Regions from separate parts of the Rhodoferax ferrireducens T118 genome, predicted to be linked through region 3. Evidence: predicted binding sites of a transcription regulator. Region 3 holds the regulator's gene; each other region holds the start of a gene.
What was found. The regulator sigma-54, encoded in region 3, starts transcription at its own class of promoters, with help from an activator protein. The targets are predictions, from matches to a motif close to TGGCANGNAANCTGCTTT.

Region 1: a site for sigma-54 is predicted at 1,637-1,654, ahead of RFER_RS03230 (PEP-CTERM sorting domain-containing protein). Genes of this name have one in related genera too.
Region 2: a site for sigma-54 is predicted at 1,655-1,672, ahead of RFER_RS12500 (circularly permuted type 2 ATP-grasp protein). Genes of this name have one in related genera too.
Region 4: a site for sigma-54 is predicted at 1,661-1,678, ahead of RFER_RS16295 (PEP-CTERM sorting domain-containing protein). Genes of this name have one in related genera too.

Annotation. Positions count from the first base shown of each region.
Region 1 is NC_007908.1:670,458-673,555, forward strand. Features, by position in the region: gene RFER_RS03225 (TIGR03118 family protein) at 194-1,327, opposite strand; gene RFER_RS03230 (PEP-CTERM sorting domain-containing protein) at 1,709-2,581, shown strand; gene RFER_RS03235 (DMT family transporter) at 2,718-3,098, opposite strand, start outside.
Region 2 is NC_007908.1:2,719,740-2,722,837, forward strand. Features, by position in the region: gene RFER_RS12495 (alpha-E domain-containing protein) at 1-64, opposite strand, end outside; gene RFER_RS12500 (circularly permuted type 2 ATP-grasp protein) at 82-1,629, opposite strand; gene RFER_RS12505 (tryptophanase) at 1,776-3,098, opposite strand, start outside.
Region 3 is NC_007908.1:813,515-816,612, reverse strand. Features, by position in the region: gene RFER_RS03885 (THUMP domain-containing class I SAM-dependent RNA methyltransferase) at 1-557, opposite strand, end outside; gene RFER_RS03880 (RNA polymerase factor sigma-54) at 554-2,146, opposite strand; gene lptB (LPS export ABC transporter ATP-binding protein) at 2,160-2,954, opposite strand; gene lptA (lipopolysaccharide transport periplasmic protein LptA) at 2,954-3,098, opposite strand, start outside.
Region 4 is NC_007908.1:3,565,065-3,568,162, reverse strand. Features, by position in the region: gene RFER_RS16300 (PEP-CTERM/exosortase system-associated acyltransferase) at 1-580, shown strand, start outside; gene RFER_RS16295 (PEP-CTERM sorting domain-containing protein) at 713-1,606, opposite strand; gene RFER_RS16290 (ThiF family adenylyltransferase) at 1,824-2,669, opposite strand; gene RFER_RS16285 (PEP-CTERM/exosortase system-associated acyltransferase) at 2,915-3,098, shown strand, end outside.

The DNA.
Region 1 (3,098 bases), 140 kb from region 3:
ACCCGCGATCGTCCAGAAACCGGGGGGCAGACGAATGTCGCGGAATGCTGCGTGAGACGGGATGCTGATAACCAGCTGCATCATCGGAAGGGGGCATCCCTTCAGCCGCTGTTTCGCGGCGCGACATTCGCCTCTGAACGAAGCTGCCCCGATTGCCCTGAGCCGCCGCATCCTTCGATGGGCTTGAGCAGATTCAGATCCTGCGCCGACCAGCTTTAACGCCCGCGAGGACGGCAAGTGCAGCCAGCATGAGCGCGTAGGTGCTTGGTTCTGGAACCGCGGTCAACACCCCAAACAGCCCGTGAGTTTCACCGTCGGGGCCAGCGGTGAAGTACAAGCTCTGGGTGCTTCCGCCAGCAACACCGTTCCCTGGTGCCAGGGCCCACAGTCCATCAATTGTGATCGGCTGATTGCTGGCGTCGAGAAGCTGCCCCAGGTACGCGGTACTCAAGGCATCGAACGCGCTGATTCGGCCGTCGCCGAAGTTGCCCACCAGCAATGCGCCTGCCAAAGAACCGAAGCTGCCCGGCGCGATGGCAAGGCCCCACGGTGCATTCAAGCTGCCTGCGCTGGCAACGCGGCCTAGCAGGTTGCCGTTGAGGTCGAAGCGATTGACCAAGCCAAGCCCTGCGCCTGCGACCTCATCCTGTTGACTGGCGTCCTGTTGGGCATAGGTCACGAACAGGGTGCCGCCGAGGTTCTGCACGTTGAACGGCGCATAGCCGGCCGGAAGGTTGGGGTCGACGAAACTCCCCGGCAGGGTCGGCGCTGCAGCGCTGCCCTTGAATACATCAATGGCGCCACTGCGGAAGTTGGCGGCGTAAAGGTAGTCGTTGCCTGCGGCTGTGCCAAAGGCCGCACCCTTGTAGACGTTCGCTGATGATGCGGGCACGAGAATTTCGGCCGTAGTGCCAAGCGCGCCGCGCCAGCCCGAAACAGTACCGTCCTCACTCACGAAGAGAAACCTGTCCGCGTTGAACCCCGTACCGCCGTTGAAAATCTGGCCCGTGACATTGCCGGCGCCCGGGATCGCAACGACTAACGGGGTTTTCGCCGTGAGCTGGGTCGATGGATTCACCGAGTACAGGGTCGCGGTGCCGGCGCCATTAGAGGAAACCCAAAAAGGACTGCTGGGCGAATAGGAAAGCCCCCAGGCGTTCGTGAGCCCGGGGTCGGTGATCTGCGCTGGATGCGCGGTCTGATCGTCGGTCACAAGGTTGGTGACGGTGTACACGGGGGCCGCCATGGCCACGGAGATACAACTCAAGGCAGCAGAAAAGCCCAGCGCGCGTACTGAACGCACCCAAAAAGACATCGGATTTTTCATGACTATCCTCGCAAATATCTGTACAAATTCGGGCAGAGGAAATTGCTCAGCAATTACCGGGCCAGACTCCCGCGCGAACTCCTTTTCTTATATGCATCAATGAGTTAAGAGAGAAGAAGAAAATTCTGCTGGGCTTGGTCTCGGCAATTTGTAAAGAAGCTCGACGGCCTTCACGGACGCGCTGCGCGCCTGCCCACGATGTTGATCGACTTGTTTTCGATGTCCACGACGACCATGCTTCGTCGGGAGTTTTTACACCTGGATCTCAGGAATTCTGTAATCCTCTGATTTGTATGAGATTTTTTTGGGTGGCTCGTTTGATGCTTTGGCCAAGAGTCCTCGAAAACTCAGCCGACAAGACCGCACTGAAAGGAGCCGATCATGGACTCGAACTGGCGTTTCGCAACACGCGTCTGCACTGTTTCTGCTCTTCTGGGCCTGGTTGGCTGCCTGACGGCTTTTCAGGTTGCTGCAACGCCGTTCATCTTCAACACCGGAAACGTGGACGGGAAAATCGCCACCGCGTCGCGCCCTGCAGATGCAGGAAAGAGCGAAATCGAGTCGGCGGACGATTTCGTCATCACCAGTTCGACCACAATCAACAGCGCCACGTTCACCGGCTTGCTCACCAGCACAGGCGGCCTGACGCCGACGGTAGGTGACGTCAGGGTCGAGATTTACCATGTGTTTCCCAAGGACTCAGCAATACCGCCGTCGGGTAACGTGCCGACGCGGGTCAACTCGCCCTCGGACGTCACCTTTCGCGACTTCGATGCGGTGTTGGGCGGGCTGACCTTCTCGACCTCGGTGCTAAGCAATAGCTTCACCGCCCTGAATTCGGTGATGACCGGTATAAACCCGGCCCCCAATCAGACGAACGGCGGCGAAGGCCCGGTCAATGGACAGGAGGTGACTTTCAGTGTCACGTTCACGACCCCGTTCGATTTGCCCGCGGACCATTACTATTTCGTGCCGCAGGTCCAGGTCACCGATGGCGAATTCCTCTGGTTGTCGGCGGCGAGGCCGATAGGGGCGACCGGCACGCCCTTCAGTCCGGACCTGCAGACGTGGATACGGAATGAAAACCTGGCGCCGGATTGGCTGCGGGTCGGAACGGACATCGTCGGCGGTGACCCGGCGCCCACATTCAACGCGGCGTTCTCACTCAACGGGCGCACGATTCCCGAGCCGGGCACTTTGGTGTTGCTGCTGCTTGGTCTTGCTGGCATCGTTTGGCGTCGGTTTAGCCAGTAGCCGACACGGCAACGACACAAGCTGCGTTTTGGCCGGGGTTGCTTGTGCACCTGGCATTGGATTTGAAGGTGAACTCTCCATCATGCTCACCGGCTCCAGTAGATTAAGTCCGGCCATTGCCCAAAAAATTTGATCATCAACGCCGATGTTCGCGTCGAGCAATCCACACCGTAGACGCCAGAATGACCAAGGCACCCAGTAATGTGGTCTGGTTGGGTACATCGGAAAACACCAACCAACCCATCAACGACGCCCAGATCAAGTCAAGAAAGCGCAAGGACTGTGTGGCCGAGATGTCGGCGACGCGAAACCCGCGTGTGAGACAGTAGTGACCGAGTGAGCCCAATACGCCTGCGGTCACAAATCCCAGCCACTGCCATGCTGTCGGAGACGACCAATTCATCAGACCCAATGGCAGACTCAAGATGGTGACTGATATGGCTTGCCACAGCACGATCACACCCGGTTTTTCGTAACGGGTAAGTGTCTTTGTCATCAAAAAGGAGGCAGAAAATAC
Region 2 (3,098 bases), 1.9 Mb from region 3:
TGTTCTCGGCCCGTTCGGTGTAACGCGACATCCAGAACAGGTGATCGGCAGTGCGTGACAACATGAAATTTCTCCTTGTGCTCAGGACGACCGGGTTTGAGGTTGATTCTGGGTCTGCGTGGCGGTCGACGCCCCGGACGGTGTTGGCAAAGCGGCGGTGCGGGGCGTTTCGTCCGTCTCCAGAACCCAGGTATCTTTTGTACCGCCGCCTTGTGACGAATTGACGACCAGCGAGCCCTCTTTCAGCGCCACGCGGGTCAAGCCGCCGGGCACCATCTGCACCGTCTTGCCGCTCAGAACATAGGGGCGCAAATCGACGTGGCGCGGCGCAATGCCACTCTCCACAAAAGTGGGGCAGCTCGACAGGCTGAGTGTCGGCTGCGCAATGTAGCCACTTGGGTTGGCCAGCACCGCTTTTCGGAAAACTTCGATCTCGGCGCTGGTGGCGGCCGGTCCGACCAGCATGCCATAGCCACCGGCCCCATGTACCTCTTTGACCACCAGCTCCTTCATGTGAGCCAGCGTATAGGCCAGATCGTCCTTGTTGCGGCACATGTAGGTGGGCACGTTGTTGAGAATCGGTTTTTCACCCAGATAGAACTCGATCATCTTGGGCACGTAGGGGTAGATCGACTTGTCATCGGCCACGCCGGTGCCCACCGCATTACAAATGGTCACGTGGCCCGCGCGGTACACGTCCAGCAGGCCGGCGCACCCCAGGGTTGAGGTGGACCGGAACACCGTGGGGTCCAGAAAGTCGTCATCCACCCGTCGATAAATCACATCCACCCGCAGCGGGCCGCGCGTGGTGCGCATGTAGACAAAGTTGTCCTTCACCAGCAGGTCTTGCCCTTCGACCAGTTCCACCCCCATTTGCTGCGCCAGAAACGCGTGTTCAAAGTAGGCGCTGTTGTGCATGCCCGGGGTCAGCACCACCACCGTGGGCTCGGCCGTGGTGGCGGGGCTGCTGTCACGCAGGGTTTCCAACAGCAAATCGGGGTAATGCGCAATCGGCGCCACGCGGTGCGCATTGAACAACGCAGGAAACAGCCGCATCATCATCTTGCGGTCTTCCAGCATGTAGCTCACGCCACTGGGCACACGCAGGTTGTCTTCCAGCACGTAGTACACACCCTCGCCTGCGGCATCGGGCGCGCGCACGATGTCGATGCCCGAAATATGCGAATAGATGTTGTTGGGCACATCCACGCCCATCATCTCGGCGCGAAACTGGGCGTTGTGCTCAAGCTGCTCACGTGGCAGCACCCCGGCCTTGACGATCTCCTGCTCATGGTAGACGTCATGCAAAAAACGATTGAGCGCGGTGACACGCTGTACCAGTCCACGCTCCAGAAAAGCCCAGTCCTGGGCGGCAATGATGCGAGGGATCAGGTCAAACGGAATCAGGCGCTCGGTGCCGGCACCCTCTTCGTCTTTTTCGCCATAAACGGCAAAGGTGATGCCGACGCGACGGAAGATCATCTCAGCCTCTTCACGCCGCTTGGCCATCATGTCGCCGGGTTGGCGCGCCAGCCACTCGTCATAAATCTTGTAGTGGTCCCGAATCTGCGCCCCTTTCGTATAAAACTGGTAGGGCAGCCGGGTATACATCTCGTCGAATTTCTGCATAAACTTGATCGCTCCTGCTTCTAGCTTAGCAAGGTTTGCGCCAATCCAACTTGGTGCACTGGTCTGATTGTTACTTTTTTGTCAACGCGTGGTCTGAGTGAATGGGAAAGACAAGCCCTTGCACCAGCCCAGGTAACCAGCGAACCTCAAACCCAGTCACATTCGCAAGTGAAGTGGCGCAGGTACTGGGGCTGCTTGGTGATCTTCACGCCCCGGATGCTGGCCGCTTTTTGCTTGACCTCGTCAATCACCTCGGCGGCGTAATCGAAGTGGCTCTGCGTGTACATGCGCCGCGGAAACGCCAGCCGCACCAGTTCCATGCTGTGGTAGGTCTCGCTGCCGTCAAGCAGCCGCTTGCCGAACATCACAGAGCCGATTTCAACCCCGCGAATGCCACCCTCCAGATACAGCGCATTGCACAACGCCCAGGCCGGGTAATGTTGAATGGGCATGTTGGGCAGCACCGTTTTGGCATCGATGTAAACCGCGTGGCCGCCGGTGGGTTTGACAAAGCCCACGCCCGAAGCTTCCAGCCGCTCGCCCAGGTACTCTGCCGTGCGCAGGCGGTAGCGCAGATAGTCTTCCTGCATGCCTTCTTCCAGCCCCACAGCCAGCGCTTCCAGATCACGCCCGGCCAGCCCGCCGTAAGTGGGGAAACCTTCGGTCATGATCAGCACATTGCGCACGGCGTCCATCCACTCTTCGCTGCGCAGCACGATGAAGCCGCCGATATTGACCATGCCGTCTTTTTTGGCACTCATGGTGGCCCCGTCGGCGTAACTGAACATCTCCTGCACGATTTGCTTGATGGGGGTGTTTTCGTACCCCGGCTCGCGCATCTTGATGAACATGGCGTTTTCCGAGAAGCGGCAAACGTCCATGATCAAGGGTTTGCCGTAGGCTTTGAGCAGCTTGGCATAAGCGCGGATATTGGCCATGGACACCGGCTGGCCGCCACCGGTGTTGTTGGTCACGGTGATCATGCCAAACGGGATGCGATCGCCCTCGGTTTTGAGCAGCGCCTCGACCCGGGCCAGATCGATATTGCCCTTGAACGGGTAAAGCAGCGCGGGCTGCAAGCCTTCCGGGATGACCAGATCGACCGCCTCGACACCGAGGTATTCCAGATTGGCGCGGGTGGTGTCGAAGTGGCTGTTGTTGGGCACCAGATCGCCCTTTTTGCAGACGGCGGTGAACAACACTTTTTCGGCCGCGCGCCCCTGGTGCGTCGGCACAAAGTGCTGCATGCCGGTGATGCCCTGGATCACGGCCTCTAACCGGTAGAAGCTGCGCGCCCCGGCGTAGCTTTCGTCGCCCTCCATGATGGCGCCCCATTGTTTGGAGGACATGGCGCCGGTGCCGGAATCGGTCAGCCAGTCAATCAGCACGTCTTCGGCGCGCAGCTTGAAGACATTGAGCTTGGCGGCTGCCAGCAGTCGCTCACGCTCGGGTCGGGTGGTCATTCGGAT
Region 3 (3,098 bases):
GCGGCGGCCAGGGTTTCTTTCAAGGGCGCGTCGCCCTTGTCTTCGCGCCAGCCGCGCTTGAACAGGGGCTCGCCCGAGGTGTCGATGTAGAGCGAGCAGCTGTCGGTGGTCAGGTGCGTGTAGATGCGCACATCGGGCCACTGGGTGTTGACGTCCGGGCGCACGCCGCCCGCCGTGACGCGGAAACGGTCACACACCGCGTCCTTGATCTTGAGCGCGGCAAAGTTGAGGCTGGTCAGCGGGCTGTGCTGCGCCGTCACTTCCACCTTGATGCTTTCGCGCGGCGTGAACCAGCGCTCCCAGGCCACCTCACTGGCGGCGCGGTACAAATCCTGTTCGTTGCGGTACTCGGTGAACGACAGCAGCACCAGCACACGCTGCGCCAGCCGGCTGTAGAGGTTGAGCAGCATCGCGTGCGCGAAGGACGTGCGCACGGCCACGCCGCCGCGCTGCTTGGTCACGCAGCCCGGCGGCAAGCCGGTGATGCGCAGCACCTCGGGGGCCAGGTAGTCTTCCACGCCAGCGGCGCAGGGCAAGAAGAGTTGCAGTTGGTTCACAAGGCTTTCCTTAAGCTCGCGGGAGCGATGCGCAGCCCCTCGCGGTATTTGGCCACGGTGCGGCGGGCGCATTCGATGCCCTGCTCTTTGAGCATCTCGGACAACTGGTGGTCACTGAGCGGCTTGGCCGGGCTCTCGGCGCTGATAAATTGTTTGATCAAGGCCCGCACCGCCGTGCTCGACGCATTGCCACCCGACTCGGTGCCCAGGCCGGAGCCAAAGAAATACTTGAGCTCGAAGGTGCCAAACGGGGTCGCCATGTATTTGGCGGTGGTCACGCGGCTGATGGTGGACTCGTGCAGACCGAGCTCTTCGGCAATCTCACGCAGCACCAGCGGGCGCATGGCGAGTTCGCCATGCATGAAAAAACTCTTTTGCCGCTCGACGATGGCCGAGCTGACGCGCAGGATGGTGTCAAAGCGCTGCTGGATGTTCTTGATGAACCAGCGTGCCTCCTGCAGGCGCTGCTGCAGGGCGGCGTAGCTGGACGCATCGTTGCCGCCGCCCTTGTGCTGTTTGATGGCATTGGCGTAGATGTCGTGCACGCGCAGGCGCGGCATCACATCGGTGTTCAGGCGCACCTGAAATTTGGCCTGCGTACCCTGGCCCACTTGAATCACCAGGACATCGGGCACCACGATGTTGCGCTCCACATTCACGAAGCGCCGCCCCGGCTTGGGCTCCAGACGGGCGATCAGCGCAATGGCTTCGCGCACGGCAGCATCCGTCGCGTCGCACAGCAGCATCAGGCGCTTGACGTCACGCCGGGCCAGCAACTCCATGGGTTGGGCACAAATACGCAGCGCCACCTGCACGGTGGCGGCGCGGGCCGGCTCTAGCCGCTCCAGCTGCTGCAAGGCGCGCAGTTGCAGACTCAGGCATTCCGCCAGATCTCGCGCACCCACACCCGCCGGCTCCAGGCTCTGCAGCAGCCCCAAGGCGACCGTGAAATGGTGGACCAGCTGCTCCACCTGGGCCTCATCGCCGCCGGCGAGCCCCTCGGCGAGCGAGGTCAGCGTGTCTTCCAGATAACCATCGTCATTAAGCGACTCGATCAAGAACTGCAAGGCGGCGCGATCCTCGGCACTCAGGCGCAAGGCCAGCGCCTGCGCGTGCAGGTGGCTTTGCAGCGACACCTGGGTGCGCGCCAGCTCGGTCACATCGGCGTCGTCATCGCCGTTGAGGTTGTTGCTGCGGGCTTTGGCGTCACCGCCCCACTCGCTGTCATCGGGCGCCAAGGAGGCGCTGCCGTCGCCCTCCCAACTCTGCGCATCGTCCGCCGAGAGCGGCGAATCATTTGAATCATTCTCGGCTGTAGCCCTCGTCTCTGTTGGATAGTCAGCTACCGAACTTGTAGCACGTTCAGCGTCGAGGTCATCACCCCGGACCGGTGTGTCAGCCTGCGCCAGACCAAATTCCTCACGCGGCGACTCGTCTGCCGTCATCTCCAGAAACGGGTTGTCATCGAGCATCTGGTCCACCTCCGCGCTGAGCTCCAGCGTGGAGAGTTGCAGCAAGCGGATCGACTGCTGCAACTGTGGCGTCAGCGCCAGATGCTGCGAAACCCGAAGGGAAAGGCCTTGTTTCATGGGGTCAACATGTTTACATCTTGAAGTGCTCGCCGAGATAGACCCGGCGCACTTCAGCATCGTTGACGATCTCGGCCGGGGTGCCCTGGGCCAGCACGCTGCCATCGCTGATGATGTAGGCGTGGTCGCAAATACCCAGCGTTTCGCGCACGTTGTGGTCGGTGATCAGCACCCCGATGCCGCGGTTCTTCAGGAAGCTGATGATGCGCTGGATCTCGATCACGGCAATCGGGTCGATCCCGGCAAACGGCTCGTCGAGCAGAATGAAACGCGGCTGCGTGGCCAGTGCGCGCGCAATCTCGACCCGGCGGCGTTCACCACCGGACAGAGCCAGCGCCGGGGTTTCCCGCAGGTGCTCCACGCGCAGGTCCTGCAGCAAGGCGGTCAGTCGTTTTTCAATTTCGTCCTTGCTCAGCGGCTGGCCGGATTCGTCATGCTGCAGCTCCAAAACCGCCCGCACATTGTCTTCTGCGTTGAGCTTGCGAAAAATGGACGCCTCTTGCGGCAGGTAGCTCAAGCCCAGCCGGGCACGCTTGTGAATCGGCATGCGCTCAACCGACTGACCATCGATCTTGATGTCACCCGCGCTGGCATGCACCAGGCCGACAATCATGTAGAAGGATGTCGTTTTGCCGGCGCCGTTGGGCCCCAGCAAACCGACCACCTCGCCCTTGCAGACCACCAGCGACACGTCTTTGACCACCTGGCGACTGCCGTAGAACTTCTGCAGGTGGCTGACTTCGAGTCGACTCTCGCACTGGGCGCCATCGCTGCGCAACTGGGCTGGGCGGACAAGATTGTCTGGCATCACTTCTTATCCCCGCCCAGCGTCGTGGTGGCGCGCAGCGCATCGGCTGGCGCTGAAGCTGCATTGGCGGGCGCCGTTGCCGCCGCTGCCGCTGCGGCGGCATTGGGTTTCGGCGTCAGCATGGCACGCACGCGGCCGCCTGTC
Region 4 (3,098 bases), 2.0 Mb from region 3:
TGCCAATTACCCGGACGGCTGCGAAATAGACGAATACGACGCCGCGTCGGCGCATTTCTGCGCCTTCAATTTGCGCCGTGAGTTGGTGGGCTATGTGCGTCTGGTGCCGCCTGACCTGACACAGTCTTTTCCGTTTCAAAGTCATTGCAGCGATTTGCTGGAGGGTGCCGCGCTGGCGCCGCCCTCGCAGGCGGCCGAGATTAGCCGGCTGATGGTGCGCAGCGACTACCGGCGCCGGCGTGGCGATGTGCTGGAGGGGGTCACGGTCGACGAAGACCCGGCGCGGGTCGTACATGAACTGCGCGACCATTCGCCCCAGATTCTGTTGAGTCTGTACCGTCAGATGTACGCCTTCAGCCTCGCCCACGGTGTTCATTACTGGTACGCGGCCATGGAGCGTCTTTTGGCCCGCGCCTTGAACCAGATGAATTTTGCCTTTCGGCAGATCGGACCGCCGAGCGACTATTACGGTGTGGTGGCACCTTACCTTGGCGCTCTGCATGAGCTGGAGGCTCATCTTGAGCAGAGAAATCCGGCGCTGATGGCCTGGATGCAAAAGCCGGAAAATATGGACGTCTGATCTCGGGTGTTTGATCCGGATTCCGCGACTGTCCGGGACGGCTATTTCCAAAGACTCCAAATCCAAAGTCTCCAAAAACAAAAAAAACTGCCTGGCTTCAACCAGGCAGTTTTTGGGGGGTAGCTTTGGAGCTTATTTCTTGTTGTCCCGGCGACGGATCACACCAAATGCAGCCAATGCGAGGCCAACCAAAGCCAAGCTGCCTGGTTCAGGGATCGCGTTGCTTTGAACCGGGTCGTTGATCAGTCCGAGGAAACACTGATCAGGCAGGGAACCATTTGGGCACGCACCGCCAGCCGCCACAAGGTTGGGCTTCAGTGTGAAGTTTGAGTCGAAATCCGCAAAAAGACCACCAGGTAGCGCAAAACCATTGCTATTCCATTGGGCCATGCCGGACCCGCTGGTGGCTTCAGCAAAGAACGTACCGGCACCCGTTGTTGGAAGCGTATTGGCGTTTGCATTCTGGAACAGCGTCGCAGTTCTTTCATCAACAAGAGTCGAAGGATCATCAACGGTCACTTTGCCCGGCATCAACTCAAGTCCCAAATACAGGCTGGCGCCCGCGGCGTTGGTCAGGCCATTGAAGCCATTGAAGCCGAGACGATTATCAGGATCCTGCTGGAGAATGCTTGAAATTGGTGATGACATGCGATAGATGTCCACGTGAATCTTTCCATCACAACCCACACCACCGGTACAACCTACGTTGAAGATATTAAAGCCTGAGCTTACCGGGATGACCGAGAGGTCGGCGATGCCGTAGAGCATGAAGTAGAGGTAATCACCGCCCAGCCCACTGGTCCAAGCAGGATCACCGTTGGTTTTGTTTATGTTGGTGATTTGACCGATGCCCCACGTTGATTCTGCGAGGGTAGTACCGTAGGCCACCGGGCTGTACTCACTGGTCGTGCCCTGAAGCTTCCAGTTGTAAGGGCCCGCCAAAGTATCCAGCGGGGCGGCTGTTGCTGCCAGCGACGCCACCGCAGTCATTGCAGCGACGGCCAGCGCTTTGATATGCATCTTCATCTTCGAACTCCTTAAAAGTAACAGTACCAGAAAGCGGCCGCTGTTAAATTCAATAAAGCACATACCGTGCCGAGCTTCGATAAGTTCTTGCTTTTTATTTAAAATCAAACACTTAGATGACAGGTAAGGCGTTTCGCTTTATCACCCGTTCAGGCAGTTGTAAAAATATCCGACAGAGACACAGCGTGCTAAGGACCCCAAATTCGCTTTGACGGTCTCAGTCCGGCTGGCTGGTCGATACATCCACTATCTGGGTCTGATAACTCCTGAAGCTGTGGAGGACCAATTTGGGGGCCGAGGGTATGGGATTGCCCGCCAGCAAGTCGTGCATCATGGACATGGCCATGGCGCCGATCGCAAAGCTGCCGACGGCAACTTGCGAGGCCGGGCAGGGCTTGCCATCCTTCATCATGGTGAGTACCTTGCTGACCTGCTCGACGACCTCGGCATCGAGATGTGGCGCAAGGCGCTGTATGAACGATGCGAAAACGTCGGCGTAGCTCGGGACAGTACCACCCGCGCTTGACCCCGCGATGTCCGGGGCCAGGATGTCGGTCAATGTCAGGCTGGAACCCGCCGGGAAATACCAGACCAATGCGCCAAAGCCCACGCTCAAGGCTGTAAAAATGTGTGCCTTGTGTTTCTTCGCACTGTCGTGCAAGCGCAGGATCGCTGGCAAGTCAAGGAAGTCAACCGTATCAAAAACGATATCTGCCTTGCCAACAATCTCTTGCGTGTTGTCTGCATCCAGATAGGCCTCAATGGCCTCTACCTTGGCCTCTGGGTTGATTCTCAGGATCTTGTCTTTCAGCGCCGCGACCTTGGGCTTGCCAATATCGGCAAAGTCGTAGAACTGGCGATTCAGGTTGTGCGCGTCGACCACATCGCCGTCCACCAAGACAAAATTTTCGAAGCCCATGCGGGCTGCACAAACTGCGGGGCTGCTGCCAATTCCGCAGCCAGCGATCAGTAGTCTGGTCTTTCTTATCTTTGCTTGCGTCTCGGCCGAGATGTAGCCGCTATTTCGGGTGACCGATGTTTCGTAATCAAAAGCGTTTGTCATTTGTCAACTCTCCCATGTCAAAGAAAACCAATACTTTTTCACTTTACCAAGCGCGCAGACGACCCTCGTATTCGAATGAACCTGTAACGAACCTGTGACGAAATCGGCCTCAGTGTGTCACTTCATATTTAAAAAAACAGTTGGAATAGTGCGCTACTCGAAACAGTCTGTAAACCCCGCCCATATTTTAAGCAATCAGGCTTAGGATCACCGCGAATCAAATCCTTTTACTGACACGCGACGCCATGAAGACACATCGTTTTGAGACCAAAGACCATCGATTTGGAAGACTTGATCACCCCACACGAGACATTGACATTGCGGCGCGTTTGATGAAGCCATCTGTTGGCACCACGCATTGGGATCAGCGTGGCCTGCGCGTCCAGGATCGTGCTTTTAGAAGCGCCATGGAACTCAGGTACCAGGTTT